Regions from separate parts of the Micromonospora sp. NPDC003816 genome, predicted to be linked through region 1. Evidence: riboswitches for the same ligand, from Rfam matches in the RefSeq annotation. Region 1 holds a riboswitch; each other region holds the start of a gene.
What was found. Region 1 has a riboswitch for cyclic di-AMP ahead of ACFYTT_RS14430 (C39 family peptidase). Riboswitches for the same ligand answer to the same signal wherever they lie in the genome.

Region 1 (7,320 bases):
TGTGCCTGCCGTTGGCGTTGCCGCTGATCCGACGGGCCAGGCCGTGGATGCTGTGGGCCGTCGTGATCGCCATGCCGTTGCTGATCCTGGCGCTCTGGCCCGGACAGCAGTTGGTGCCGGAGCAGAGCCGGTGGTGGTTCGCCCAGATCTTCCCGCTGGTGCGGTCGCTGGAGTTCTGGATGGGTGTGGCCGCCGCCGAGCTGATGCTGCGCGGTCGCTGGCGCGGGCCCCGGCTGCCGCTGGCCACCGTGATCTTCGTCGCGACCTGGGTGGCGGCCTCGCAGTGGATCCGGGCCGAACTCTGGGCGGCACTGCTGTCGGTGGCGTACGTCCTGGTGATCGCGGCGGCGGCCGACGCGGACGTGCACGGTCGCCGTTCGCCGCTGCGTTCCCGGCTGATGGTCTGGCTGGGCGAGGTCTCGTTCGCCTTCTACCTGGTGCACGTCTTCGCGATCATGACGATCCTGCGGCTCACCGGAGACTGGGGCACCGGCCTGCCCGGCTGGTGGGGAGTACCGGCGGTGATCGGGTTCCTGCTGCTCACCCTGGCGCTGGCCGCGTTGCTGCACCGCTACGTGGAGCAACCGATGATGCGCCGACTCGCCCCGAGCCGCGCTGCCGCCGGCCCCGCCGCCCCGCCTGGTGGCGGGTCCGCCGAGCCTGCGGGACCGTCCGCAGATCCGCCCGCCGGATCGCCCGCTGGCCCGCCCGCCGGGCCGCCGAGGCAGCGGGTGCCGGGTGACGAGCCGAGTACGGCAGGTCTCCGCGACCGGGACCGCTGAGTCCACCGTGGACCGTTGTCGTCGACGCCCCGACCTGCTGTTTCGTGTGCCGATTACGGCGCGTCGTCTACCCGACACGCCCGCCGCCGATGCGGTGCGACAGTGGTGGCGGTAGCGTGACCGGGTGCTTCCCGTCGCGCCCGCCCGTCCCCTGTGGTGGCTGGCGCGCTGGGCGACGCGACTGCTGACCGGGTTCGCGGTCGCCGCCGCGTTCACCCTCGGCACCTGGGCGATGCCCGCACAGGCCACCCCCGCACTGGCCGCGCCCGCACCGGCCGCGCCCGCACTGGCCGCGCCCGCACAGGCCGCGCTCGTCGGGCACCCCGTCGCCGGCCGGTTCGGGTCGGCTCCTCTCCTCGTGCCCTCGCCCCGTGCCGACTGGCGCCCCTCGTCGACGGGTGCGCTGGTCACGGTGTCCGCCACGGGGGCCGTCGACCGCGCCGACGCGCTCGGCGTACCCGGGCTGTCGCCCGAGGCGGGCCTGGCGCAGCGGCCCGCCGTGACGGCGGTGGTGGGCGGCCCGGCGGCGTCCCTCCCGACGGCGGTCCCGCCGGGTGCCCACGGTGCCCGCGCCCCACCCGGCGACTGACCTCACGCCCCGCTGCGGCACACCGACCGGACTCCGCCGCAGCCCGTCCCGCAACGCCCGGGACCTCTGCCCCGCGAAACATCCCGTCACCGCCCCGCCCGGTTCCGACGCACCGCAGTCGGGGGACCGGGTGCCGGCGGCCCGCTGTCAGCGCACCACGGCCCACGAGGTACCGCCATGGAGAAGACCGTCCTCTACCAGTTCCTGATCGAGGTGCCCCGGGCCGCCGCCATCTGGTCGGTGCTGCTCGTGCTCGCACTGGGTGTGCTCACCGTCCTGGTCGCCCGGCCCGAACCGTCCGGCCCCGACGAGACCGGCCCCGCCGACGACCCCGCCGAGGCCGAGACGGCCGACCTGCGCCGCTACGCCGGTGAGGTGGCGGTGGCCGCCGCCGGGGCCGCACAGAACGCCGCCCGGCGGCGGGACGCGTGGCGTACCGCCCAGACCGCCCTCGACCGTGCCTGGGCCCGCTTCGACGAGGCGGAGAGCCGGGCCCGACGGCTCGCCGGGACCACCGCGCTGCCCGCCCCCCGCACCCCCCGCACCGCCAGCGAGTACGCCGCCCGGGAACGCTGGCTGCACCACGCCGCGATGGTGGCGCACTGGCGCGGTGACCTGTCGGCGCGGCAGCTCACCGACGTGCTGGCCCGGCGGGCCGGCTGGGACCCCCGCCTGCACCCGGCCGCACAGGAGGTCGTGCTGGCCCGGGTCGTCCGGGACAACCACCGGGCCACCTACCGGGCCGCCGCCGAGCGGGAACGGGCCGCCTGGCGGGAGACGGAGCGGGCCACCGAAGCGGCCCGGGTGCTCTCCGCCGAGGCGTACGCCGCCGCGCAGCGCCTGCGACCGAACCCGGTGCCGGCACCCGCCGTGACCACCGCCGCGCGTCCGGCCGCTGCGGCCCTGCGCTGGCGTCCGGCGCGCGTGGGGTGACTCGGGCGAGACGCGCGGAGCCCCGGTAATCCGGCCTGATCGGGTGAGCCCGGTCACACCGATCGCCGGAACGGACGGTGGTGCCGCAACCGCCCGAGACGTGACGTGATGTCCGGAGGCATTGTCCGGGGGTGGTCCGGTTGTCACCGCCCGTTACGTCGATCACCGTCGGTCCTGTTGCGGGACATCGATGACCGAACGCCCGAAAATCACTGAGCTGGATCATGTTTGCGCAGGTCAGAGCGGGTTGGCAGGGCAATGACCGACCAGTAATGTCGGCCCGTCCGATGCGGTAACCGATCGCAGGAGGCGACGCCGCATCGACCCGCCTAATCGTGGTCTCACGAACCGGGGACCCACCGCACCTCTGGGGTGAATCCGCGAGCCTCGGCTCGCGGTAGGGCCAACTTCCCGCCCGAACCCGTCAGCTAACCCGGTCGGCGGTGTCGGAAGGAGCTTTCCTCTCGTGCATCCCCTTGTGATACCCCTCTTGTTCCTCCACGGCACTGCGGTGCCCGCGCTCACCGGGCCGTCGGCCGCGAGCTGACTGCGGCCCCCGCCCGGCCCCGACCGGGCGAAGCCCCTCGCACGGCCCGTCCGCCCACTCGGGCGGTCCTCGGCATGTCCTGTCGAGCTGACCGCCGGAGCGGATCGCCGTGCCTCCCTGAGCCCCCGTGGAGGACTCCGTGAAGCAGACCCTGACACGCCAGCTACGCCGGCTGGCCACCGAACGCCCCTACCAGGTCGTCGCCGCCTCGGCCGCCGCGCTGGCGCTGGCCACCGGCACCGGTGCCGTACTCGTCGGCACCGAGGACGCCCCGACGACCGCGCACACCACGACCGCCGTCGCCGAGATGCGGGGCGACACCGTCGCCTCCCGCGCCGACACCCGCGCGGAGCCGACCCCGTCGACCCCGCCGGGCAGCGCGGCCCCGAGCAGCGCCGCACCGTCACCGTCGCCCTCGCCCACGCCGAAGGCCACCTCGGCGGCCCCCTCGCCGGTGGCCGTCAGCGAGAAGACCGCACCGAAGCCACCGACGCGCAAGGTCCTGGACTACGACTTCCAGGCCCAGACCACCGGCTACTACTGCGGCCCGGCCGCGGTACGCAACGCGCTCAGCGCCGCGGGGGTCGACCGTGACCAGGACACCCTGGCCGCCCAGCTCGGCACCACGTACGCCGGCACCAACTCGGCTCTGGACACCACCCGGGTGCTCAACGCCACGCTCAAGGGCGAGCCGTACTCGACCACGATGCTGCGGGGCGGCTCGGCCACCCCGACGCAGATGGACCAGCTCCAGGCCGACGTGGTGGAGGCGATCACCGACGGGCGCGGTGTGGTGGTGAACGTGGCCGGCAGCGCCACCGACACCGACGGTGGCTGGCACTCCTTCCCCGGCGGCCACTACGTCGCCGTGGTCGGTTACGCGGACGACGGTCGACTGGTCAAGATCGCGGACTCGGCCGACGCCTCGTACTACTCGTACTGGATGAGCACCACCGACCTCGCCCACTGGGCCGCCACCCGCGGCTACTCCTCCTGAGATGTAAGGACGAGATGTAAGGACCGGATGTAAGGAAGGGTCCCCTGCTATACACCAGGCGATAGCAGGGGGCCCTTCCTTACTTCTCGGTCTACAGGTCTGACCAAGTACGCCCACCGCTCACCACGGCCGCTGCTGCGCGCTCAGGGGGCGGTCGGCAGCGCCGCGTCGTCGGTCGTGGTCCGTGGCGCCGGGGCGGTCCAGGCCGGGTCCAGTTCCCGCCGGGCGGCGGAGAGGAACGCCTCGGCGTACGAGTCGGCGGGGAAGTCGCCCAGGTAGCGCCGTCGGGTCGCCCAGCGTGCCTCGGCGAGCGGATCGGTGTCGAGCAGCCGCGTCAGCACGTCGTCCAGGTCGGCCATGTCCCGCCGCAGCACGTAGCCGGTGGCGGCGAGGGGGAACCGTTCGACGAACCGGTCACCGTCGACGCCGGTGTCGGTGACCGCGTAGGGCTTGCCCGAGTACAGCCAGTCGGAGACCACCCCGGAGACGTCGGAGACCAGCGCGTCCGCCCGGTTCACCGACTCGGCCAGGGTGAGCCGGCTGGCGGCGGCGCCGAAGACGTGCTGGCGGCCGGTGCGGGAGCGGTCGGCGGCGAGCAGTTCGTGCAGCCGGGCCAGGCGACGGGCCGAGCCCGGGTGCTGGTTGGTGTAGGGGTGGGCGCGCAGGATCACCGTGGCGCCCCGGTCGAGCAGCCGCCGCAGCAGCGTCTCGGCCATCGGCAGGGAGCAGTAGTCGGCGTCGGCGTGGTGGCCGGTCCAGGTGGGGGTGTAGAGGACCGTGGGGTTCGTCAGCCCCCGGGTCGGCTGGTGGCGTACCTCGATCGCCTCGACCTGCGGGCGGCCCACCACCACGAACTTCTCGGCCGGGATCTCCACCCCGGCGCGGGCGTACCGGTCGACGGCGGCCTCGCCGGCCACGAAGATCCGGTCGAAGATCGCCGACACCGGGTTGGCGCTGGGCGCCTTGTCGCTGTCGCCGTGGTGCAGTTGGACGTGGGTGAGCTGGGTGAATCGGATGCAGTGGCTGTTCTTCGCGCCGTGGTTGACGTAGAACGCCACCCGCAGGCTCGGCACCAGCACCTCGTCCATGGTGCGCAGGGTGGGGCAGTAGACCACCGGTGCGGTGGTGGCCGCCGCGACGGCGGGCAGGAACTCCGGTTCCCGCAGCATCACCACGAACGGCCGTCCGATCCGTTCCAGGTACGGCAGCCACATGGTGACCTGGTACTCCGAGCCGGGCGGGGCGGAGAAGTGCAGCACGAACTCCGGCTGGTGCCGGCGTAGCGCCCGGGTGACCGCCGACCCGCCGGCCGTCGGCCGGAACCGGCGGCGGGCCAGGTCGAGGGCGACCGCCCCGGCGGCGGCACCGACCGGCAGGCAGACCAGCAGGGCGACCACGGCGGGCAGCCCGGCCAGGGCGGCCACGGCCAGGGCGGCGAGCAGCCCCGCCACCGCGTCGTCGAGCCGGGCGGCGACCTGCGGCACCCAGGTGCGTACCGGCAGGTTGGCGGCGCGGATCTCCAGGTTGCCGGCGGTCCGCAGCGGCCCGGTGACCAGCACCAGCCCGAGCAGCACGAGGGCGGTGACCGCCAGGATCGGGTCGAAGCCGCCGTCGAGCTGCCGGGCGTAGCCGACCAGGATCCCGGCGGCGAGCAGGGCGGTCTCCGCGACGCTGTCGGCGCCCGGTCGGACCCGGCGCTCCCAGACCGTGGCGGCGAGCGCGGCCACCGCCAGCCCGAGCCCCCAGGCGGTCGCGCCGGTGAGCGCGAGCACCAGGAACGCCAGGACCGCACCGCCGGTGGCCAGGCCCCGGGCGGCCAACTTCGTGACCAGGTCACCACGCATCTCGGCGCTGCCTTCGTGCTCGTCGTCGGCGGGTCAGCCGACGCGGGTGCCGCTGCGGGGGGCGTCGGCCTGGGTGGGTACCGGGGCGGGGGTCGACGCCTCGCCGGGCGGCCGGCGTACGTCGATGACCTGGCCGGTGAGTTCCGAGATCAGCACGTCCAGCGAGGCCTGGGCGACGGTCTCGGCGGCGAGCAGGGTGTTCTCGGGCTCCGCGCCGAACGCCTTGGTCCGCATCGGGGTGGCGGTCCGCTCCGGGTTGATGATGTTGACGCGTACGCCGAACTCGGCCCACTCGTCGGAGAGCGCCTGGGTGAGGTTGACCAGCGCGGCCTTGGTGGCCGAGTAGAGCGCGTAGTCGGCCCGGCCCCGGGTGTACGAGCTGGAGGTGTAGAGCAGGAGCTGGCCCTTGGTCTGCTGGAGGTAGGGCAGGGACTGCCGGGCGACGGTCACCGGGCCGACGAAGTTGACCTGGAGCACCCGGTCGATGGTCTCCTGGTCCATCTCGGCCAGCGCGCCCTTCTCCAGGATCCCGGCGGTGACCACGACGTGGTCGATCCGTCCGGTGGCCTCGAAGGCGGTCCGTAGCGCGGCCTCGACGTCCTCCGGCCGTTCCACGTGCGTGCCGGTGCTGGAGCGGCTGAACGGGAAGACCTGGGCGCCGTGGCGGCGGGCCAGCTCGGTCAGGTCGTGGCCGATGCCGTAGCTGCCGCCGAAGACGACGATCGTGCGGCCGGTGACCTCTTCGCTGTACGACCGGTGGTCGGTGAGCCGGGGCACCTTGGCGGCGGCGAGCTGGAACAGCTTGTCCGCCAGGTGCACGTCGACCGGGTGGGTGACCTTGATGTTCTCGTCCGAGCCGTCGATCACCTTGATCGGCACCTCGGGCAGGTAGCGCAGGACGACACCGCAGTCGTCGGTGGCGGCGAAGTTCGGGTCACCCTCGGCCAGCCGGTACGCCTCCCGGATGGTGGTCGACCGGAACGCCTGCGGGGTCTGGCCCCGGCGCAGCGTGGCGCGGACCGGGATGTCGGTGATGCACTCGTCCTCGTCGACCTGGATGATCGTGTCGGCCGACGGGATGGCCACGTCGACCGCCGCGTACGTCCAGAGGGCGTTCACGCACTCCCGGACGATCCGGCCGCTGAGCAGGGGTCGTACCGCGTCGTGGAAGAGGATGTTGCAGTCGGCCTCGCCGACGGCGTCCAGCGCGACCCGGGTGGTGGCGTTGCGGGTGTCGCCGCCCTCGATCACCTTGGTGACCTTGCGGAAGCCGGCCTTGTCGACGATCCGCTGCGCCTCGTCGACGTGCCCGGTGGCCATCAGCACGATGATCTCGTCGATCTCCGGCGCGGCCTCGAAGACGGCCAGGGTGTGCTCGATGATCGGCTTACCGGCGATCTTGAGGAGCTGCTTGGGGATGCCGAGGCCCAGTCGCGTGCCGGTGCCGCCGGCCAGCACCACGGCCACCGTCCGCGAGGGTCGCCACGGTGCCGGGCTCTCCGGCGGGCTGCCCGGGTCGGTGGTCTGGTCCTGCGTCATTGCCGGTCCTCGCTCTCGGGGGTACATGGCTCGGTGAGGTGGTGTGGGGTGGGGGGTGTCGCCGGCGCCGGCGACGGGTTGAACCTTAA
Region 2 (7,320 bases), on a different contig from region 1:
GAGCGTCAGGTGCACCGGGTCGAGCTGGTCCTGGTGCTCGTAGAGCCAGTCGTGCATCTCCCAGAACCGTCCGCGCCGACCGGCGGCCTCCGCCGCCTCGGCGGCCCGTTCCGCGTACGGGTGGATGTTGGCGATGGGGAAGTGCCGGTAGACGAGTCGGACGCTGTCGGGCCGCTGCCGCAGAACCTCCTGGAGGTCGCGGTGGGCGGTGCCGCAGAACGGGCACTGGAAGTCGCCGTACTCGACGATCGTCACCGGCGCGTCCACCGGGCCCCGGACGTGGTCGTGCTCCGTGACGGGTGTGCGGAGCCGCGCAGTGACCTGCAATGGCGTGGTCAGCCGATCGGTCATACCCGCCAGTCTGCTGTCCGGCCGGGTGAGGCGGGGTCACCCGGCCGGGGTGGTTGCCGCAGGACGGCTCAGCCCAGCACCGGGGCCACCGCGATGTGGTTCTGCACCTCGCGGATGCCGGGAGCGGACCAGACGACCCGTTCGACCTCGGCGCGCTCGGGCATCGAGTGCACCAGTCCGCCCAGCAGCACCGTGTCGCCGTGTACGCGTACCGTGACCTGTTCGGCCTCGGTGGCCCGGTTGCGGGCCAGCGCGTCGACGATCCGCTCGGCCAGTTCGGCACCGTCGGGGCGTACCGAGGGCCGCACGACGAGACCGTCGCTCACCCCGCGTACGCCGCCGAGCTCGGCGACCGCCTGCTGGGCAGCCCGCCGTTGGTACTCCCACTCGACCTCGCCGTGCAGGGTGACCCAGCCCTGCGAGACCGTCACGTCGATCTGCTCGACCGGCACGAACGCGTGCCACTGGAGGGCGTGCGTCACGGCGGCGGCGATCTCCGGGTCGGTGCGCTCCGCACCGGTGGCCGTGTGCACGGCGAGGTCGTTGGCGACGGCCCGGACCTGGGCGACCCGGTGGGCGGCCTGTTCCGCCGCCCACTTCTTGGCGTACCCGTCCACCCGTCCGGTCAGCGTCACCACGCCCTCCGCGACGGTCACCCCGATCTCGTGCGGCCGGACCCGGGGCTCCCAGTCGAGTTCGTCGAGCACCGCGCTCCGGATGCGCTCGTCGGTGCGCTGGATCGTCGAGATGCCGACCATCTCCTCGCTCCTCTCGCGGTGGCGGCTGCGGACCGGTGCCGGTCCGCCGGGACCGAGCCTGGTCGAGGCGCGGGTGATCCGGCCTCACCCGCGTCGGGCGAGACGTCGCGCACAGGTGTTCTGGCGAGACGTCGCGCACAGCTGTTCTGGCGAGACGTCGCGCACAGATGTAAGGAAGGGTCCCCTGCTATGCACGAGGCGTTAGCAGGGGACCCTTCCTTACATCTCCGTCAGGTCAGCGGACCGGCGGGGGAGTCGGGGCGCTCGACGTCGACGAACTCGATGTCGTCGGTGGCCCGGTCCCGGCTGCCGGCGGCCCGCGCGGCACTGCCGGCGGCCCAGCCGATCGCGGCACCGACCAGGGCCGCGCCGATCAGCAGGGTCCAGGGCAGCGCGGGACGACGTCCGGCGAGCGCGTCGAAGGCCACGCTGGCCCGGTGCCGCGCCTCCTCGGCGGCCGATCCGACCAGGTCACCGGCGTCGTCGGCGAAGCCGGCCGAGGTGTGCCGGGCCGAACGGGCGGCGTCCCGGATGTTGTCGCCGGCCGAGACGAGGTGTTGCCACGCCTGGTCCGTGATCTGCTCCGGCTTGCTGCGACGGTCCAGCAGGTTGCTTCCGAACATGTGGTTCCCTCCTCGACAGTGCCGAAGCCGGTGGCCAGGTCAGACCTCGGACGTCGGCGGTTCGCCACCGACGCTGTGCCCCGCCGGACACCGCCGCAAACCCGCGTGCGCGTCGTCGGTGCCGCTCACGGTCGGCGCGCCCGGACGGTGCGGATCAGCTCGGGGACACCACCGCGACGACCGCCGCGCGGGCGAAGTCGTCGTCATCGTCATCGTCGTCATCGCCTCCGCCGCCGAACCCGCAGGCGAGCAGGAGGGCGAGCAGGGCGCTGACGCCGGCCAGACCGGCGAGCCTACGAAGCATCCGTCGTCCCTTCGTCGTGGTCGTCACCGGTGATGCTAGGCACACTCCGCCACCGGCACCGGACGGTCGCAGGTCAGGCCGCCGGATGTGGGGGCACGCCGGGGTGCCGGATATCGGACGGGCGAGCCTCGGCCCGCTACCCTGGTTCGTCGGTGCGAGCCCCGGTTCGCACCGAGTGATAGGACGTATAAGTTTGGATATGGGTGATTTGACATGCCGATGTCCGCGAATTGCTCATCCCGAGGGGTGGCGACCGAGGCCGTCGGAGGAATACTCTCGGTCGCGGCCCGCGTACTGATGAGGCGCCCGTCGTACGGGCGAGTGGAGGTGCTCGCGTGAGCCTGTCGATCCTGCAGACGGTTCGGCCCGGTGGTGTCATCGAGATCGCCCCTCGGGGCGAGATCGACGTCGACACCGCGTACGAGGTGAAAGAGGCCATCGCCGAAGTGCTGGCCAAGGGGCGGCCGGCCCGGATCGAGCTCAACATGCGGCTGGTCACCTTCATCGACTCGGTGGGCATCAGCGCGATGGTCGCCGGTTTCCAGACGGCTGAGGTCAGCGGCGTGAAGCTGATCGTCACCGAACCCAGCCGGTTCGTGCACCGACAGCTCTGGGTGACCGGGCTGCTCGGTCTCTTCGGCGCGCCGGAGCCGTACTACGCCGGCGCCGCCGCCACCCCCGAGGTCCTTCCCGGCGGCTGACCGTCAGTCGCCGTCGAGGCCGGACAGGTTCACGTCGGACACCTCGGTGACGGCGCGGACCGCCGTCACCGTGGCGTACCCGTCGGCGAGCCACGCCAGGTCGGTCCCGGGCTGCACCGACTGACCGGGCTCCTCCAGCGCGGTACGCACGAAACCGTGGCCGGACTCGGCAACGGTCATCTGCACCTGGCCGAAGGTCGCCAGCCCCGCCCGGCGTACGCCCCGCAGCCGCTCCAGCGGCACGTCCGGCGAGTTGACGTTGAGCACGCTCTCCACCGGTCCGGCGGTCAGCCGGGGGAGCAGGTCCAGGGCCACGTGGGCGGCGGTGTCCCAGTTCCGTTCGGCGTCGCGTACCCGGGCCGCGGCGGCCACCGCGGCGCCTCCGCTGACGGCGGTCGCCTCACCGACGGAGAGCACGTCCAGCGACACCGCCAACGCCCGGCAGCCGTTGGCGGCGGCGGTGAACGCCGCACCCACGGTGCCGGAGTGCAACACCGCCCGACCGGCGTTCGCCCCCCGGTTGATCCCGGAGAGCAGCACCGACGGCGGCGGCCCGAACGCGCCGTGCACGGCGATCAACGCGATGAAACCGGGGGACCCGCCGACCCCGAAAGCCGGCACCCCGGCCAGCTCCGGCAGCGGATGCTCACGGACCACCACCTGCCCGTCCTGCTCCAGCGCGCTCATCGCGGCGCTGGTGCCGCTCGCCTCCTCCAGCGGCGCGGCGACCACCACGTCCAACCCCCGGTCGACGGCGGCCCGGGCCAGCGCCTGGATACCCGGCGCGGCGATCCCGTCGTCGTTGGTGATCAGCACCCGCAGCGTCATGCGCCACCCACCCGGTGGGCCAACTCGTCGGGGGTGGTGCGTTCCTGCCGGCGGACTCCGGCGGGCTCCAGGCGTACCCGGTCCACCAGCCCGGTGATCGAGTCGAGCCGCCCGGTGCCCAGCCCGTGCCGGGTGACGTTGAGCGCGCCGGCCGCCGCGCCGGTCCGGATCGCGGTGCGTACGTCGCCGCCGCGCGCCACCACGGCGGCCACGCTGGCGGTCATCGAGTCACCCGCACCGCGCGGGTCGGCCGCCTCCAGGCGCGGCATCCGCACCTCGAAGACCTCGCCGTCGACGAGGGCCAGCGCGGGCTTGTCGGCGCGGCTGACCACCACGTTCTCGGCACCGTTGGCGTGCAGGTCGTGCATCGCCCGGGTGAGCTGCTCCTCGTCGTCGTCGGTCGCGAGGCCGTCGGCGATCAGCTCCTCGTGGCTGACCTTGACGAAGAAGACCCCGCTCTCCAGCACTGCCGTGAGGTGGTCGCCGCAGAGGTCCACCACGACCCGGCTGCCGTTGGCGCCGAGGTCGGCGGCGAAGCGGCGGTACAGGTCGGCGGGGACCAGCGACGGGTCGTTCGGGCCGCTCAGGATGCTCACCGCCGCGCGCAGTCCCTCGCCGAGCGCCAGGTTGTAGAGCTCGTCCAGCTCGTGCCGGCTCAGCGGCTGCCCGGTCACGTCGACGAGTTCCTGCCGGGTGCCGTCCCGGCGGTCGTGCACGTACCCGCCGCTGCCGCCGGAGTCCCGCGCCACCACCTTGAGGTCGACGCCCTCGCTGACGAGCAACGGCTCCAGCACCTGCCCGATCTCGCCGCCGAGCGCGGTGCAGAGCACCACGTCGACACCGTGGGACAGCACCATCCGGGCCTGCCAGACGCCCTGACCGCCGGGGTGCAGGTGCAGTTCCGGCGTCTCGTTGGGCTGGTCGATGGTGACCGTGAGCAGGGGGGTCGGCGCGAAGACCATCACATGGCCGGTCGCCGCGCTCACGACACACCGTCGCACTGGGTCCGCTGCGGTCCGCTCATAACCGTTCCTCCCGGTCGCCACGAAATGTCCGCTTCGATGTCGACGGTAACCAAGGTGGCGCGAGAGCGCGCGGCGACGGGCGGGTGGATTCGAGGCGGGCGCGTCGGGGTGCGGGAACGACGACGCCGGGTGGACCCACCCGTGAGGGCAGCCACCCGGCGTGTCGTGCGGGTCAGTACACCGAGAGGTGCACGTGGTTGGTGTGGTCGCTGGAGGGGTCACCACGCGCGCCGCTGTACGTCCGCCAGCCGCTGCTGGGCAGCCAGATCTGCTTGTACCAGATCACGTAGAGCACGGCGAGACGGTCGGCGTTGTTGACGTAGAACGCCGCCAGGTTGTTGCCGTACGTCCGGTCGCCGCCGGTGGCGGCCCCGCCGAAGCCGTTCTTCTGCGCCGCGAAGTCGCAGGCCCGCCCCTTCGGGTGCTCACCCGAGCCGCCAGCGCGGTAGCAGGAGACATACCGGGTGAAGCCGGCGGCCTTGGCCTGGTTGAGCGCGTGCAGGGTGCGCGGGGTGATGCAGCCGTTGGCCGGCGTGGGGTCGTTGACGCTGCACGACTCGGCCGGCCAGGAGCCGTTGGAGTTGCGGGGCGCCGGCTTGGCCGTGGGGCTGCTGGAACCGCCGCTGCGTGCCGGGGCCCGACTGGCCCGCTCCTCCGCCGCGGCCCGCTCGGCTGCCCGCTCCTCCCGTTCCTCGGCCACCGTCAGCGAACGCTCGGCCTGCTCCTTGCGCTTGGCCATCACGGCCACCTGCTTGCGCTGCTCCTGCACCTCGACGTCGAGGGCCTGCTTGGTCTTGCCGACCTCGTCCCGGCTGGCCCGCAGGTCGCGCAGGGCGCGCTCCTCGTTGGCCGCCACCGCGTCCAGTGCCGCCGCGCGGTCCATGAAGCCGGCCGGGGATCCGCTGTTGAGCAGCGCCGACGCGGCACCGAGTCGGCCGCTGCGGTACGCCTGCGCGGCGATCTCGGCGACCTTGGTGCTGCGTTCGGTGAGCTGGCCCTCGGTCGTGGTGAGCTGCTCGGCCAGCTTCTTCTGCCGGTCGACCGAGCGGTCGAGGGCGGTCTTGGCGTCGAGGTAACCCTTGCTGGCCGCCTCCAACTGGGCGCGCAGCGCCGGGGTGCCGCCCTCGTCGCCGACGTCACCGGGAGCCGCGGAGGCGGCGCTGAACGGCGCCAGCGCGGCGCCCAGGGCAAGGGCGAGCCCCGCGGCTATCAGGGCCGCCATACGGGCGGCCGGTCTCACGGTTGCCACTGCTGGCATGCACATGTCCTTCCGTCAGCCGCCGACCGGGTTAGCTGACGGGTTCGGGACGGAAGATCCCTACCGCTGGACGCGGATGCACCCCTGGAACATGGTTCCCCGGTTCGCCCTGGCGGGCGATTAGGCGGCGGTCACCGCCGGCACCGTCGAGTGCCGCCTGGCGGAGGCCGGGTCCGAGCCTACCGGTGCTGGTGGGACCCGTGCAGCCGGTGTGACTCCTGGTGTTCCCCTGATCACGAGTAAACCAGACATAAGGTATGTTTGTTGCTTTTTCGCCAAGCGAGGTCGGTGGCCTCCGGGCTCAGCCTGTCGGTTCGATCGTGGTCAGCCGCTGGGTGGCCCGGGACAGGGCGACGTAGAGCGTACGGACACCGGAGCCGGGATCGGCGCGGATCTCGCCGGGGGCGACCAGCACCACGCCGTCGTACTCCATGCCCTTGGCCTCCAGGCTGGTCACCACCTGGAGACGCTCGCCGCCGAGCCCACCCAGCCAGGCCGCGACCTCGTCCCGACGCGGCACCGGCGTGATCACCCCGACGGTGCCCTCGACCTCGCCGAGCAGCGCGCTCGCGGCGGACGTCACGCCGGCCGCCAACTCGGCCGCCGGCACCACCAGATCCACCGGGTCGACCCCGGTGGTCCGCACGGCGGTGGGCAGGGACAGGTCCGGGTACGCCCGGCGGATCTCGGCCGCTGCCACCGCGAAGATCTCCGCCGAGTTGCGGTAGTTCGTGGTGAGCGTGAACCGGTGCCGCCGACGACGACCCAACGCCTGGTCCCGGGCCCGGGACAGCTCCTGCGGATCACCCGTCCACGCGGTCTGCGCCGGGTCGCCCACCACCGTCCACGAGGCCAGCCGACCGCGCCGGCCGATCATGCGCCACTGCATCGGTGACACGTCCTGCGACTCGTCCACCACCACGTGCGCGTAGTCGCGGTAGTCCTCCGGCCGCTCCCGCGCCGCCTGGCGGGCGGCCCGCTGCCGGTCGGCGTACGTGCTCAGCTCACGAACCCCACCGGCGAGCTGGAACGGGTCGCGCTTCTGGCGGGCCGGACGCACCGGCTTGCCGAGCAACGCGTCCAGCTCGTCGAGCAGCGCCGCGTCGGCCACCGTCGGACCCTCGGCGGCCAGCCCCCGGTACGCCTGCTCCAGCAGCCGGATCTCGGCGCGGGACAGCAGCCCGGCGGCGTACCGGCGCAGCCGTTCCGGATCGGCCAGCCAGCCGAGCACGTGCCGGGGATGCAGGCGGGGCCACCACGCCTTGAGGAAGTCCCGGAAGTCCGTCCGGTCGATCAACTCGTCCTCGAAGGCCCGCTGCTCGGGCAACCGGGCGACACCCAACCGGCGGGCCTGTGCCCAGAGCGCCGCCAGGACGCCGTCGAAGCCGGCCCGGCGTACCTCGTTACGCCGCGCGCCCCGGGCCAACGCCCGTTCCCGGATGGCGTCCAGCTCGGCCCGCTCCAGCCGCAGC
Region 3 (7,320 bases), on a different contig from region 1:
CGTCGAGAAGATGGTCGACGAGGATCGCTACTGCATCGACGTGCTCACCCAGATCTCCGCGATCCAGGCCGCCCTGGACAAGGTCGCCCTCGGCCTGCTCGACGGGCATGCCCGGCACTGCATGCACGAGGGCGCCGCCGAGGGCCGCGCCGACGAGATGGCCTCCGAGATGATGGCCGCCGTCGGCCGTCTGATGAAGCGCGGCTGACCCGCCCCACCAGCACGCCCGCCTCGGGTGTCGGCTCCGACGCCCGGCATCCGACACACGCTCGCGACCTGCGTTCCGATGCCGACCTGGCTACCATTCGCCACGATGGCCAGCCGATCCGGAGACCTCCCGGCACCCGCCCGCCGTCGGGCACGCACCACCGCCGCAGCAGCCCTCCGGCGGCCCGCCGCCATACCCCCACGGGGTGCCGCAGTCCCGCCACAGCCCTGCTGCGGCCCGGCAGTCCCGCCGCAGCCCTGCTGCGGCTGCCGAGAGCCGGCCCCGCCCTCACGGTACGCAGCCATCCTGCCACGCTCGGGCCATTCCGGATGCCCGCCGCCGTGGCCGACCGGCGGCGCTGAACCATCTCGCCCGCCGGTACGTAGTTCGCCTTGGAATCGTTGGGAGACAATGAATGGGCGCCGACCACACCCGTTCCGCTCCGCCCACCCCACCCCGGGTGCGGCGGATCCTCATCGTGACGGTGGTCCCCCTCTTCCTCGCCACCCTGGTCGCCGCGCTCGTGCTCTGGCCCTCGGACCCGCCCCGGCCCGAGGCCGCCGACGACCTGCCCCGATACCACGGCACGGTCACGCGGGTGGTGAACGAGCCCTGTCCACCGAACCCGGTCGTGCCCGAGGGCACCCCGACCACGGCCGGGCAGCAGTGCGGCACGGTCACCGTGCGGGTCGACAGCGGCCCGGACGAAGGTCAGGACGTGCAGACGCCGTTGCCGGACGGGCCGGGGGCACCCCGGGTCAGCGTCGGCGACGCGATCATCCTGGTCTCCCTGATCGATCCCGAGGATCCCTCGATCAGCAGCTACAACATCGCCGAGCACCAGCGGGGCAAGCCGCTGATCTGGCTCGCGGTGCTGTTCGCCGCCGCCATCGTGGCCTTCGGACGGCTGCGCGGCCTGGCCGCGCTGGGCGGTCTGGCGGCCAGTTTCGCCATCCTGCTCACCTTCGTGCTGCCCGGCATCAGCGCCGGCCAGCCGCCGCTGGTGGTGGCCATCGTCGGCGCGGCACTGATCATGTTCGTGGTGCTGTACCTGACGCACGGCATCTCGGCACAGACCTCCGTGGCCGTCCTCGGCACGCTCGGCAGCCTGGTGCTCACCGGCCTGCTCGGGCTGGCCGCCACCCGGGCCACCCACCTGACCGGTTTCGGCAGCGAGGACGCCACCACGCTCTCCATGTTCCGGGGCGACGTCGACCTGCACGGCCTGCTGCTCGCCGGCATCATCATCGGCTCGCTCGGCGTGCTCGACGACGTCACGGTGACCCAGGCCGCCGCGGTGACCGAACTGCGGCACGCCAACCCGAGCTTCACCCGCCGGGAGCTGTACCGCTCGGCGACCCGGGTCGGCCGGGCCCACATCGCCTCGGTGGTGAACACCATCGTGCTGGCGTACGCGGGCGCGTCGCTGCCGCTGCTGCTCCTGCTCACCGCCGACACCCGCGCGCTCGGCCAGATCGTGACCAGCGAGTTCCTCACCCAGGAGATCGTCCGCAGCGTGGTGGCCACGCTCGGGCTGGTCGCCGCCGTACCGCTGACGACCGCCCTGGCCGCGCTGGTGGTCACCGCCGGGCGGCGGGACACGCCGGAGCCCGGCGGACCCGGCGGCCACGACGACGGGCCGGACGGCGACGGCCCCACCCCACCGACTCCCCGGCCCGGCTCGGACCGGTCCGAGGCACTGCACGCACTCAGCACCGCGCGTGCGCGTGACACATCCCCCGCCACCGGTTCGCGGTGGCCCGATCCGGACAGGAGCACGGACACCACATGGTGACACCCCGCAGCGTGACCGCCCCTGCCGACACGGTTCGTGCCCGTGTCGTTGGTCACCCATCGCGATTACGAAATGACGCATCTAGTCAGGTTCGGGGCGTAGAGACCGACATGGACTCTCGGGTAACCTCACTGCCGGTCACCGCCGAAGGCGCGCAGCGGCGCCTGCGGTGCCACCGCCCAATCGCCGCGAGGCGAGCCGGGGACCCAGGTAGGTGGGGTGAATCCGCGTCAGCGGTAGGGGCCACTTCCGTTCCGAACCCGTCAGCTAACTCGGTCGGCGGTCGATGGAAGGGAAAGAAGTGACGGCACCCCTACGCCGCTGGATGACCCCCGTGGTGGCCGTGTTCGCCGCGTTCGCCGTGTTCGCCGGACCTCTGCCGGCCATGGCCGCGCCGAACCCACCCAGCCCCGCCGAGCACGACGACGACCCGCCGATGCTCAACGACCTGATCGAGTCGGCCAACCGCGACTTCTCCAAGGCCAAGAACCAGCTGGAGAAGTCCAAGAAGCGGCAGCTCAAGCTCGACGTCGAGTTGCGTCGCGCACAGGCCGACCTCGAAGCGCTCAGGCCGCAGGTCGCCGAGATCGCGACGCAGTCGTACCGGACCGGCCGGGTCGGTGCGATAGCGATGTTGTTGCAGAGCAACGCCCCGGACTCGTTCATGGACCGCGCCTCCGCCCTCGACGAGTTGAACCTGTTCAACGACAAGAAGTTGGGCGAGGTCAACGCGATCCGGGAGCGCGCGGACCGGGCCAAGCTCGCGTCCGACGCCGAGGTCCGCGAGCAGCAGAAGCTGACCAACGACATGGCGCGTAAGAAGACCGAGGCGGAGAAGTCGCTCCGCCTGGTCGGTGGCGAGAGCCTGACCGGTGGCCTGGTGGCCGCCACCTCACCGGTCGCCCGGGTGGCACCGAACCGCGCGTCCGACGGGAGTTGGAAGGCGGAGTCGTGCAACCAGAACGACCCGACCACGTCGGGCTGCATCACGCCGCGCACGCTGCACATGTACAAGGAGGTCAAGCGGGCCGGCTTCAACCGCTTCGTCGGCTGCTGGCGGCCCGGTGACAAGTTCGAGCACCCGAAGGGCCGGGCCTGTGACTGGTCGTTGCAGAACAGCGGGTTCAGCCCCTGGCACAACGACGACACCCGGATCTACGGCAACAACCTGGCGGCCTTCCTGGTCCGCAACGCCGACCGGCTCGGCATCTACTACGTGATCTGGAACCGGCAGATCTGGTTCCCGACCGAGAACCGGTGGCGGTCCTACAGCGGCCCGTCCAACCACACGGACCACGTACACGTGTCGCTGCTCTGAGCAGCGTCCCGGCGACCTGAGAGGGCCGCTCCGCCGTCTGGCGGAGCGGCCCTCGTCGTCCGTGTCGGTGGGCGGCCCGAGGGTCAGCCCACCGGAGTGACCACGCCCGCCATCTCGGCGGGTTCCGCCGCGACGGTCCGCACCTCACCGGCGGCCAGTCGGTAGGACATGCCCACCACCGCGCACCCGCCGGCGGCCACCTCGGCGGCCAACGCCTCGGAGGACTCCAGCATCGCCTCGACGGTCTGCGCGATGTGGATGTCGACGATCGCGTCCAGGTCGTCGATCCCCGCCCGCTCGGCCCGGCGCAGGCTGGGCACCACCGCGTCCACCACGGCACGCAGGTGGCCCGTCGGCGCGGTCCCGGTGGCCGCCGCGGCACGGGCCGCCTGGACGGCACCGCACGAGTCGTGCCCGAGCACCACCACCAGCGGGGTACGCAGCACGCTCACCGCGTACTCGACGCTGCCCAGCACCTCGGGGCCGATGGTGTGGCCGGCGGTGCGGACCACGAAGAGATCACCCAACCCACGGTCGAAGATGATCTCCGCAGCCAACCGTGAGTCGGAGCAGCCCACGATCACCGCGAAGGGGTGCTGCTCGGCGGCGACGGCGGCCCGGTGGCTGGCGTTCTGGTTGGGGTGCCGGAGCGTGTCGCTGACGAAGCGGCGGTTTCCGGCGACCAGTTCGGCGAGGGCGCGCTCCCGCGAGCCGGGAAGGTCAGCGGTCAGGTACTCGCGTTCGGGACCGGGCTGCGCTCCGATCGTTCCGGGTCGACTCATCCGGCGTCACCTCGCCTCTCGGTGGAATGCCTGGTCATCCCGGCCGGCGCTGGCCACGGGCTGCCACCAACCGTCACACGCAGCGCAAGGCGCGTCAAGCTATGCGTGATCTGCATTTCATGTATTCCAGAACGCTTGCCAACCGGCGCGGGCGGGTGCGGGCGCAGCCCGAGTACGTCAGGGGCAGGCCATACGATGGCGGGCATGGCGACCTCAGACGAGCGAGAAAGCACCCGGAACTGGACTTTCTTGACAAACCACGCGCACGTGCTGCTCGCCATCGCCCGCAACCCCACCGCCCGGCTGCGCGACGTCGCCGGTGAGGTCGGGGTCACCGAACGCGCCGCCCAGGCGATCGTCGCCGACCTGGAGGCGGGCGGCTATCTGCACCGCACCCGGGTCGGCCGCCGCAACGAGTACACCCTCAACCCGGCCGGGCGGTTCCGTCACCCGGCGGAGGCCGACCGCCACATCGGCGACCTGCTCGCCCTCTTCACCGACGCGCCCTCGACCGCGAGCGGCGATCGCTGACCGTCCACAGTCGACGACGTGGCGTGGTTCACCGACCCGACGGGGGCTGCGCCAATGCGTTCTCCGCACCGAAACGATAGGTTGAACACGTGTCGTCCGCCGTGCTCGCCCGTCCCCTGTGGCCGGCGACGCTGCGTACGCTGCGGGAGCTGACCCGGCTGGCACTGGCCGCCCTCGTGGTGGCGGTCGGCCTCGGCACGGCCGTCGCCGACCTGCCACTGCGCCCGACCGACGACCAGCCGACCCATGCCGTCGCCGACCATCGCGCCTGGTCCGTCACCGCCGACGTGCCGACCTGGCCGGGCACGGTCGCACCGGTCACCGAGCACGTGCGGGCGTCCGCCGCGCTGTCGACGTCGCCGACGCAGCCCACGGCGCCGACCGCGCCGCCGGCCCACCCCGAGCCCGCCGCCGAGTCCGGCTCGGCCGGCACCACCACGGTCCACCGGCCCGCCGCGCTGCGGCTCGCCGTCGGCCACGGCGAGCCGCTCCGTCGCGGTCCACCGACGGCCTGACCGACGGCCCGCCCCCAGGACGCCCTCCGGCCCGCGCCCGTCCGCCGACCCGGCCCCGACCTCGATCCCGACCGACCGTCGCCGAGCGTCCCGGGCACACCGCCGTCGCGGACCCGTCCGGCCCCGCCGCCGTCCTGTCGCCGCCCTCGGCGACCACAGACCTTGCCCAGTCGACGACCCTCATCCGACCGCGAGAGGTGTTGATGATGCGAACCGCTCTCTCCTACGTCCTGCCCGACGTCCCCCGGGCCGCCGTGATCTGGCTGACCCTGCTGGGCGTGGTGATCCTGGCCCTCGCCGCCCTGCTGCTGCGCCCCCGACGACTCCTGCGCTTCGACGCGGGCGCCCGGATCCGCGAGGCGGCACTGCCGAGTCGCACCGAGCACACCGAGGAACAGCGCGACCAGGACCGCTGGGCGGAGGAGGTCGCCGTCGCCGCCGACCGCGCCGACGCCACGGCCCGCCGCCGCCGCGAGGAGTGGCTCGCCGCGCAGGACGAGGCCGAACAGGCGTGGCAGGCGTACGAGACGGCGGAGGCGGACGTCCGCCGACTCACCGCCGCCACCGGCATGCCGCTGCCGCAGACCCCGCGCACCCCCGCCGAGTACGCCGACCGGGAGCGCTGGCTGCACCGGGCGGCGATGGAGGCGTACTGGCGGCGGGAGCTGTCGGTGGAACAGCTCAGCGACGTCTTCGCCCACCGGGGCTGGGACCCGCGGCGGCACCCGGTCGAGCAGGAGCTGGCGCTCCGTCGGGCGGTACGCGACCACCTGTTCGCACGCCAGCAGACGGCCCACGCCCAGGAGCAGGAGCGCTGGCGGGCCGCCGAGCTGGCCGTCGCCGCAGCCCGCAGCCTGCGCGACGAGGCGCTCTCGGCACTGCTGCCACAGGTCGAGGAACGCGAGTCGGTGCTGCCGTTGACCGCGCTGGGTGGGGTCGAGCAGACCCGCGAGATGCCGACCGTGGTGCGCGGCCGGGCGGCTGCCGCGTACTGACCGGGTCTGCCGCGACAGGCAGATAGCGCGAACCTCCCCCGGCCCGTCGGGCGGGAACCTAGCGTGGGACCGGTGTCGGACGGACACCGGCCGGGTACGACCTCGCCGGGAAGAGGAGGCCGACGTGGTCGCACGGGGTGACGGGCGTAAGCCCGAGGAGTCGACGCGGCGGAGTGCCGGGCCGAGACAGACCTGGGCGGCTCTGCCCTGGCTGGTGCGCACGGCGGTGGTCTGGAGCGCCTGCCTGGTGGTGATCGCCGCCGGTCTCTACCTGCTGGCCCGGATCACGATGCTGGTCACGCCGCTGGCCATCGCGCTGGCCGTCACCTTCTTTCTGGCCGCACTGCTCGACCCGGTCCAGCTCGCGTTGCGCCGGCTTCGCCTGCCCGCCGCACTGGCCGCGCTGCTCACCGTCCTGCTCCTGCTCGGCGTCCTGTCCGGCGTGGGCGTGCTGGTCTGGAACATGACCGCGGGCCAGTTCAGCGAGTTGGGCGACGAGTTGCGGCAGGGCCTGGAACGCAGCCGCGACTTCGTCACCTCCACGCTGCCGGTCACCGACGCGCAGCTCGACGGCCTCGTCGACCAGCTCCGCCAGGCAGTCAGCCAGCAGGAGGTCGACCCGGTCGCCAGCGCGCAGACGGTGGCCGAGGTGTTCGGCTCCGTCCTGCTCGCCCTGGTGCTGCTCTTCTTCCTGCTGAAGGACGGCCGGTCGATGTGGCACTGGACGTTGCGCCGGGCGGGCGGGCCGAACCGGGAGATCGCCGCCAAGGCGGGTCGGGTCGGCTGGCGCACGCTCGGCTCGTACAGTCGGGGCACCATGCTGATCGCGGCGATCGACGCCATCGGCATCGGTCTGGCGCTGGTGCTGCTCGGTGTGCCGCTGGCCTTCCCGTTGGCATTGATCACGTTCATCGGCGGGTTCGTGCCGATCATCGGCGCCACCGTGGCCGGCGCGGTCGCGGTGCTGGTGGCGCTGGCGGCCAACGGCCCCACCACCGCCCTGCTCACTCTGGGCGCGGTGATCGCCGTCCAGCAGATCGAGGGCAACCTGCTCGAACCGCTGATCATGAAGCGGCAGGTCCGGCTGCACCCGGTGGTGATCCTGCTCGCGGTCACCGCCGGCACGCTCATCGCCGGCATCGCGGGCGCCTTCGTCGCGGTCCCGATCGCCGCCGT
Region 4 (7,320 bases), on a different contig from region 1:
CGCAGCTCGCCCACCTCGACGTGCTGGCCCTCGCCGAGGCGGAGAAGCCGCTGATCGGCGACGCCGAGGCGGGCGGCGTGATCGACCCGGACGTGCTCTGGTCGTGCACCACCTGCGGCGCCTGCGTCGAGCAGTGCCCGGTGGACATCGAGCACGTCGACCACATCGTCGACATGCGCCGCTACCAGGTGCTGATCGAGTCGAACTTCCCCTCCGAGGCCGGCGTGATGCTGCGCAACCTGGAGAACAAGGGCAACCCCTGGGGCGCGCCGCAGAACACCCGGGAGGACTGGACCAAGGGCCTCGACTTCGAGGTGCCCCGGGTCGGCGAGGTCGAGGACTTCGAATACCTGTTCTGGGTGGGCTGTGCCGGTGCCTTCGAGGACCGCGCCAAGAAGACCACCCGGGCGGTCGCCACGCTGCTGAACGAGGCGGGTGTCTCGTTCGCCATCCTCGGTGAGGGCGAGACCTGCTCGGGCGATCCGGCCCGCCGGATCGGCAACGAGTTCGTCTTCCAGATGCTCGCCCAGCAGAACGTGGAGACGCTCAACGAGGCGTTCGAGGGTCGCGAGAAGGCCAAGCGCAAGATCGTCGCGACCTGTCCGCACTGCTTCAACACCCTGGGCAACGAGTACGGCCAGCTCGGCGGCGAGTTCGAGGTGGTGCACCACACCCAGTTGCTGGCGCACCTGGTCGCCACCGGCAAGCTGACCCCGGTGCAGCCGGTCGACGGCGGCGTCACCTATCACGACCCGTGCTACCTGGGCCGACACAACCGGGTCTTCACCCCGCCACGCGAGGTGCTGGGCAGCGCCGTCGGCGCCGACAACGACCTCGTCGAGATGCCGCGCAACAGCGAGCGTTCCTTCTGCTGCGGCGCCGGTGGCGCGCGCATGTGGATGGAGGAGCGGATCGGCAAGCGGATCAATGTGGATCGGGTCGAGGAGGCCATGTCCACCGGTGCGAAGACCGTCGCGGTCGGCTGTCCGTTCTGCTCCACGATGCTCAGTGACGGAGTGAACGGCAAGGGCGCCGGCGACCAGGTCGAGGTGGTCGACGTGGCCAGCGTGCTGCTGCGTTCGATCAAGCCGGAACAGGCCCGGGGCGCCGAGGAGGGCGAGCCGGTCGCCGGTTGACCAGCGCGAACGTCGGGACGTGTCGGGCATCTGTACGGATGCCGACACGTCCCGATTTTTATATTGGCGTAGATAACTGTAACGAATTGGTCGACACCCTTTGTGTGCGGTCGGTCGCACAAAGGTGAATGAGCCGTTGGTTGCCTTGATTCCGCTGCGCGCCTTCCCTAATGTGGGGCACCGACCGCCGTGGTCGTCTGTCTCGCCCCTTACCGCTAGCGGGACGCCCGGTGGTCGGTCGCAAAGGAGTCGGTGCCGGTGGCAACCATGCCCCTCCATCGTCATGCGCCGGGACGTTCCACCCCCGTGCGCGGGCTGCGCAAGGCCGCTCGCCGCCTGGTCGTCCTGGTCGCCGCTGCTGCGGTCGGTGCCGGCCTGGTCGCCGCGCCCGCGTACGCCGCGCCGTCGGTGGACGAGATCGAGCGCCAGATCGACAAGCAGTGGCAGCAGCTCGAACCCACCATCGAGCAGTTCAACAAGGTGCGCTCGGAGCTGAGGGTCAACCGCGAGAAGGTCGACAAGCTGGAGAAGAAGATCCAGCCGTTGGCCCTGGAGACCGAGTTGGCGATGAACCGCGTCGCCGGTCTCGCCTCCCGGTACTACATCACCGGCCCCTCGCAGGAACTCGGCGCGGTGCTGCTCAACGCGAAGCCGGACCAGCTCGGTGAGCAGATGGCCCTCCTCGACCGGCTCGCCTGGGAGGAGCGCCGCCAGCTCGAGGGCGTCATGAAGATCCGCAAGAAGTACGACGACCAGAAGGCCACCCTCGACGCGCTGATCGTCGACCAGGAGGCCAAGCAGAAGCAGCTGGCGGCGAAGAAGAAGCAGATCGACGCCGAGATCAAGCGGCTGGAGCGGTCCCTGCCGGTCACCACGGTCAAGACCACCAACTGCCCGACCATCAACGGCGTGGTCAGCGACGCGGCCCGGACGGCCATCCGGACCGCCTGCGCCCAGGTCGGCAAGCCGTACGTCTGGGGCGCCACCGGGCCGAACTCGTTCGACTGCTCCGGTCTCACCCAGTACGCGTACCGGGCGGCGGGTATCTCCCTGACCCACTTCACCGGCGCCCAGTGGCGCGAGGGCAAGGCGATCTCGCGGGCCGACGCCCGCCCCGGTGACCTCGTGTTCTTCCGCAGCGACGTGAGTCACGTCGGGATCTATCTGGGCAACAACACGATGGTGCACGCGGCGCGTGCCGGTGTTCCGGTCAACGTCTCGCCGATCACGACGATGCCGGTCGCCGGCTTCCGTCGACCAGGCTGACGCCTGAGCGCGTACGCAGGAACCACGGAAGGCCCTCGGTCAAGCGACCGGGGGCCTTCTTCGTTGTCGGATTAATGCACCGAGAGTGACGGTGTGGGTGTGTTGCGTATTGACGCCGGTCGTCCCTACGCTGGGCAATCGTCGGCCCGCTGGCACAACCGCCCATCCGGGGCGGTGACGGTCCGACACCGCCGAGTCGCTGTCCGAGCGAGCCGGGGACCCAGGTTTCCGGGGTGAGTCCGCGATGGTCGCGGTAGGGCGTCCCGGGCGCCCGAACCCGTCAGCTAACCCGGTAGGCGGTCTGGGAAGAAGGAGTACGCAGCCCGGTGGCACACCATGCCCCGCGGCCACCGTCGTACCGGCCGGGGACATCCGGCCCGACGACGGCTGCGCCGCGATTCCGCTGGTACCGCTGCACCACCGCACTCGCCGCACTCGCCGCGACCGCCGTCCTGCTGACCGGTGGCGCGACGGCGGCCCACGCCGACCCGACCGTCGACGACATCGAGCGCCAGATCGACGAGGACTGGAACCGGCTCGAAGCCGTCATCGAACGACACAACGCGACCCGACAGGACCTGGCCGGCACCCGCCGGGAGGCGGACGCCCTGACCGCCCGTATCGCCCCGCTGCAACTGCAGGTGGACGAGGCGATGAAGCGGGTCGGCGCGCTGGCCGCGCGGGCGTACCGGGGCGAGCCGGTCCGCGCCGTGAACACGTTGCTGGGCAGCCGGTCCCCGAGCGAGGTCGTCGCCCAGCTCGGCCTGCTCGACCGGTACGCCCGATTCCAGCAGGAGGACGTACGCCAGGCGAGTGAACTGCGGGACGAACTCGCCGCCGCCCGAGCCGGACTGGACCGCACCATCGTCGAGCTGACCCGTACCGAAGCCGACCTGGCCGCGAAGCGGCGGCAGATCGACACCGAGATCGACCGGTTGCAGCGGTTGCGGCTGCGGGCGTACGACGACGGGGGTGGTGGTCCGCTGCGGCCGGCGCCCTGTCCGGCCACCTACCCGGGTGGCCCGGCCGGCGAGGCGGTCACCTTCGCGTGCGCCCAGATCGGCAAGCCGTACTCGTGGGGTGCCGAGGGGCCGCACGCGTACGACTGCTCGGGGTTGATGTTGGCCGCGTGGGCGCGGGCCGGGGTGTCGCTGCCGCACAACGCGGCGCGGCAGCGGCAGGTCACCGCCTCGGTCAGTCGCGGCGACCTGCGCCCGGGTGACCTGGTCTTCTACTTCCGCGACCTGCACCACGTGGGGATGTACGTCGGCGGCGGCTGGGTGGTGCACGCCTCCCGTGCCGGCAAGCCGATCGCGATGAAGCGGATGGACACCAGTCCGATCCACAGTTTCGGTCGGCCCGGCTGAGTCCTCGGGCGGACGACCACGGGCCCGCGTCCGCGCGGCGCGGGCCCGCCGGTGGTCAGCGGGTCGGCCAGGTACGCCAGTTCTGCCAGGCACGGCTCGGCGTCGGGCCGCGCTGCCCCTGGTAGCGCGAGCCGTAGACGAGCGAGCCGTACGGGTGCTCGGCGGGCGAGGCGAGCCGGAAGATGCAGAGCTGACCGATCTTCATGCCGGGCCAGAGCATGATCGGCAGGTTGGCCACGTTGGACAGTTCCAACGTGACGTGGCCGGAGAAGCCGGGGTCGATGAAGCCGGCGGTGGAGTGCGTCAGCAGGCCGAGGCGACCGAGGCTGGACTTGCCTTCGAGCCGGCCGGCGAGCTGGTCGCCGAGCGAGATCACCTCGAGCGTGGAGGCGAGCACGAACTCGCCTGGGTGCAGCACGAACGGCTCGCCGTCGGGCACCTCCACCGGCGAGGTGAGATCGTCCTGCTGGGTGGCCGGGTCGATGTGTGTGTAGAGGTGGTTGTTGAACACCCGGAAGAGCTTGTCCAGGCGTACGTCGATGCTGGACGGCTGCACCAGGGTGGGCTCGAAGGGCTCCAGCGCCAGGGTGCCGGCCTTGATCTCGGAGACCAGGTCACGGTCGGAGAGCAGCATCGCCACACCATAGCGGCCGGTAGTCGTGACCTGCGTGTCGGACTACCTGCTTAGAACGTATGTTCGATAGGATGTCGGCATGGCTTCCTGGTCCGATTTCGCCGTCGACGAGCCCCGACTCGCCGACGGGATCCGCCTTCTCATGCAGCAGTACGGCCCGGGCTTCGGCTACCTGGCCACGGTCCGCGCCGACGGCGGGCCCCGGGTGCACCCGGTCTCCCCGGTGATCACCGACGACGGTCTGTTCTGCTTCGTGATCGACTCGCCGAAGCGGCGCGACCTGGAACGCGACGGGCGTTACGCGCTCCACTCGTTCCCGGCGGAGGAGAGCGACGACGAGGCGTACGTCGCCGGCCGGGCCCGACCCGTCACCGACGACGCCACGGTGGCCCGGTTGGCGCTCGCGGCCCGTGCCGCCCCGCACGCCGACTGGCGCCTGTTCGAGTTCACCGTCGACGTGGCGATGCTCGCCCGGCACGAGCGCGCCGCCACCGGCGGGCTGGTCGGTGAGCCGGCCGTGCAGGTCTGGCTCGACCCGGCCGGTGCCACTCCGCAGGCCGCCCGGCCCACGCCCCACCGGACCCGTGCGGCCCGACATGTCCGCGCCGCCTGAACCGACCGGTGCCGGTCCCGCCTGACGACGGGACCGGCACCGGAGGTACGCGCCGACGGCTGCCGCGCTACGCGCGGTACGTGTTCCACGCGTTGATCATCCGGGTCGCCTGACCCGGGGTGAACTGGTACATGCAGGTGTCGTACGTGTAGTCCATGAAGTTGGTGATCGGGTCCAGCCCCGCGGTGGAGCAGGTGTCCCGACCGGTCGGGCACTGGTAGGCCGGCGACGCCTCCGCCGGAGTGTCGGAAACCTGGTCGCCGCTGCCCGAGCAGCCGCCCTGGAACGTGTGGTACAGGTTCAGCCAGTGACCGACCTCGTGGGTGCCGGTGTCACCCTGGTTGTAGTTGGTGGCGGTGCCACCCGGCAGCGACTCGCTGAGCACGACCACGCCGTCCATCACGTTCAGCGTGCTCTGCGGGAAGGTCGCCCAGCCGAGCAGGCCCCCGCTCAGCTCGCCGAGATAGATGTTGAGCGTGCCCTTGGTGCCCTGCCGGAGCTGGGTCTTCATCTGCCGCTCGGCCGTGGAGCCCTGCCGGATCGGATACCACGACGTGTTGGTGACCCGGTTGATGCTCTGCAACTGGAACGCGAAGGCGGTGGCGGCACCGCCCGTCGCACCGGCGAACGACTGGTTCAGCACACTGATCTGCGACTGGATCATCGAGTCGGGGATGTTCCCGCCGGCCCGGGTGGTGTCCTTGCGGATCACGTGCACCACGACCGGGATGGTGACCGAGGCCGCGGCGGCCTGGGCGCTGAGCGTACGCTGGCCGACCCGCTTGGCCCGCTCCTGCAACAGGTCGGCGAACTCCGACTCCCGCTGGTGCAGTTGAGCCATGGTCAACTCGTTCGGGTCGTGCTTGACGACCGCGTCGCCCCGGACCCGGGCCGCAGTGCCCGTCGGGTCCTCACACACCTCGTCGGCGGAGACGGCGGCAGCCGTCGGAATGGCGGCCGTGGTGGCCGCCGGCAGCAGACCGACCGTGGCCACACCGAGCGCCACCGCCAGCGACGTCGATGCGATGCCGGCGATCCGCCGGTTCAGCAGGACGGGACGGAGTCCCATAAGCCCACCTCTTTCTGGCGACGCGACCGGGGGTTGTGTCGCGTCGTGCGGGAAACGTGGGGCAGACGTTACAACGCATCGACAGATTTGAGAATGGCTATGTGTTGCCGGCGTGCAACTTCTTGCGGAGCGTGCGGAGGCGGGCCGGGCAGGGTGGCCGGCGGGGGTGGCTGGGTGCACCGGGGCGACGGCTCAGGTACAGTGGTGCCGCTTGCGGGTGTAGTTCAATGGCAGAACATCAGCTTCCCAAGCTGACAGTGCGGGTTCGATTCCCGTCACCCGCTCCAGCGTGAAGCCCAGGTCAGGATGCGCTCCCGACCTGGGCTTCATTCATGCCGACCGCTTCTCGGGCATGCTGTGCCTGCTGCGCGTCAAGGCGCAGAGCAGTCGATAGGCGAGGTCGACGGCGCGTTGCTCCCGTCTACGTGAGCCCCAGAGTCGGTTGATGGTCGCCAGTTCGGCGCGGACGTCGGCCCGGGTGTTTAGAGCTAGGCGCCGGTCTCTGACCCAGATCGCGCCTGCGGCTCTCATTGATCAAGGAAGCGCGTCATGGCATCGCGCATCTGCCGGTTCGGATCACTTGGTATTAGGTCAGGTTCGGAGGACGTGTGGCTGGCAACGAGTTGAGCCACGGTCGAGGTCGGGCGCTTCCGTTCGGCTGGGTATCGGGCCGGAGACTGTTGCCCTGTCGGTCTTCCTCGACCCCCTCGCGAAAGGGTGGGAAGGGTGGCAGGGCGTCCGTACCTGGAGGTCTATGGAACGTGAGCTTTGCTGGAGGCTGGCGAGGAGATGACCCAGGTGGCTGCCGAGATCAGCAACCTGCTTTGGCTGTAGCGGCCCCTCCCCGCACATGCCATGAGCGTGTCGTACGGAGCTTGTCTGAGGTGAGGAATGCGCGCAGACTATGGCAGACGGAGCGCCATAGAGTGCTGCATGAGGAGTCAGGCCGTGGTCAAGGTGCCACAGTCGCGTATCGATTGGAACCTTCAGCGGTTTCGGATCGCGCTGGTCGACCTACGCGACCTGTTACGCCAGGCTGACACCGAGCACTGGGCACAGTGGGCGGACCGAGCGCTTACCCGCTTGGATGCTGGCGATGTGACTGGCCTCGATTACTGGATGGATGCATACGGCGGGATGGGGAGCATCAGCGATCTGTCGATCATCGGAAGCGGCTCGCTGTCGCCGGATCGAGAGCGGGCTGTCTCCGAGCAGATCGAGGAGCTGCGAGGGCT

Region 2: another riboswitch for cyclic di-AMP. It lies ahead of ACFYTT_RS24565 (hypothetical protein); the one in region 1 lies ahead of ACFYTT_RS14430 (C39 family peptidase).
Region 3: another riboswitch for cyclic di-AMP. It lies ahead of ACFYTT_RS08540 (hypothetical protein); the one in region 1 lies ahead of ACFYTT_RS14430 (C39 family peptidase).
Region 4: another riboswitch for cyclic di-AMP. It lies ahead of ACFYTT_RS10535 (NlpC/P60 family protein); the one in region 1 lies ahead of ACFYTT_RS14430 (C39 family peptidase).

Annotation. Positions count from the first base shown of each region.
Region 1 covers NZ_JBIANP010000003.1:786,298-793,617, forward strand. Annotated here, with positions in the region: gene ACFYTT_RS14415 (acyltransferase) at 1-782, shown strand, start outside; gene ACFYTT_RS14420 (hypothetical protein) at 907-1,371, shown strand; gene ACFYTT_RS14425 (hypothetical protein) at 1,549-2,304, shown strand; cyclic di-AMP (ydaO/yuaA leader) riboswitch at 2,621-2,762, shown strand; gene ACFYTT_RS14430 (C39 family peptidase) at 2,979-3,848, shown strand; gene ACFYTT_RS14435 (CDP-glycerol glycerophosphotransferase family protein) at 3,992-5,692, opposite strand; gene ACFYTT_RS14440 (bifunctional cytidylyltransferase/SDR family oxidoreductase) at 5,726-7,231, opposite strand.
Region 2 covers NZ_JBIANP010000009.1:78,853-86,172, reverse strand. Annotated here, with positions in the region: gene ACFYTT_RS24600 (DsbA family protein) at 1-339, opposite strand, end outside; gene ACFYTT_RS24595 (BON domain-containing protein) at 420-1,109, opposite strand; gene ACFYTT_RS24590 (hypothetical protein) at 1,340-1,732, opposite strand; gene ACFYTT_RS24585 (hypothetical protein) at 1,887-2,036, opposite strand; gene ACFYTT_RS24580 (STAS domain-containing protein) at 2,372-2,737, shown strand; gene surE (5'/3'-nucleotidase SurE) at 2,741-3,565, opposite strand; gene ACFYTT_RS24570 (1-phosphofructokinase family hexose kinase) at 3,562-4,527, opposite strand; gene ACFYTT_RS24565 (hypothetical protein) at 4,763-5,848, opposite strand; cyclic di-AMP (ydaO/yuaA leader) riboswitch at 5,853-5,985, opposite strand; gene ACFYTT_RS24560 (HelD family protein) at 6,150-7,320, opposite strand, start outside.
Region 3 covers NZ_JBIANP010000002.1:597,631-604,950, forward strand. Annotated here, with positions in the region: gene ACFYTT_RS08530 (metal-sensitive transcriptional regulator) at 1-208, shown strand, start outside; gene ACFYTT_RS08535 (YibE/F family protein) at 624-2,003, shown strand; cyclic di-AMP (ydaO/yuaA leader) riboswitch at 2,170-2,301, shown strand; gene ACFYTT_RS08540 (hypothetical protein) at 2,305-3,321, shown strand; gene ACFYTT_RS08545 (carbonic anhydrase) at 3,405-4,103, opposite strand; gene ACFYTT_RS08550 (MarR family winged helix-turn-helix transcriptional regulator) at 4,299-4,634, shown strand; gene ACFYTT_RS08555 (hypothetical protein) at 4,724-5,149, shown strand; gene ACFYTT_RS08560 (hypothetical protein) at 5,356-6,144, shown strand; gene ACFYTT_RS08565 (AI-2E family transporter) at 6,269-7,320, shown strand, end outside.
Region 4 covers NZ_JBIANP010000002.1:1,010,907-1,018,226, reverse strand. Annotated here, with positions in the region: gene ACFYTT_RS10545 ((Fe-S)-binding protein) at 1-1,136, shown strand, start outside; gene ACFYTT_RS10540 (NlpC/P60 family protein) at 1,389-2,402, shown strand; cyclic di-AMP (ydaO/yuaA leader) riboswitch at 2,582-2,716, shown strand; gene ACFYTT_RS10535 (NlpC/P60 family protein) at 2,729-3,769, shown strand; gene dcd (dCTP deaminase) at 3,825-4,403, opposite strand; gene ACFYTT_RS10525 (pyridoxamine 5'-phosphate oxidase family protein) at 4,483-5,016, shown strand; gene ACFYTT_RS10520 (zinc metalloprotease) at 5,084-6,085, opposite strand; tRNA gene ACFYTT_RS10515 (tRNA-Gly) at 6,299-6,372, shown strand; gene ACFYTT_RS10510 (DUF6228 family protein) at 6,531-6,878, shown strand; gene ACFYTT_RS10505 (DUF6966 domain-containing protein) at 7,034-7,320, shown strand, end outside.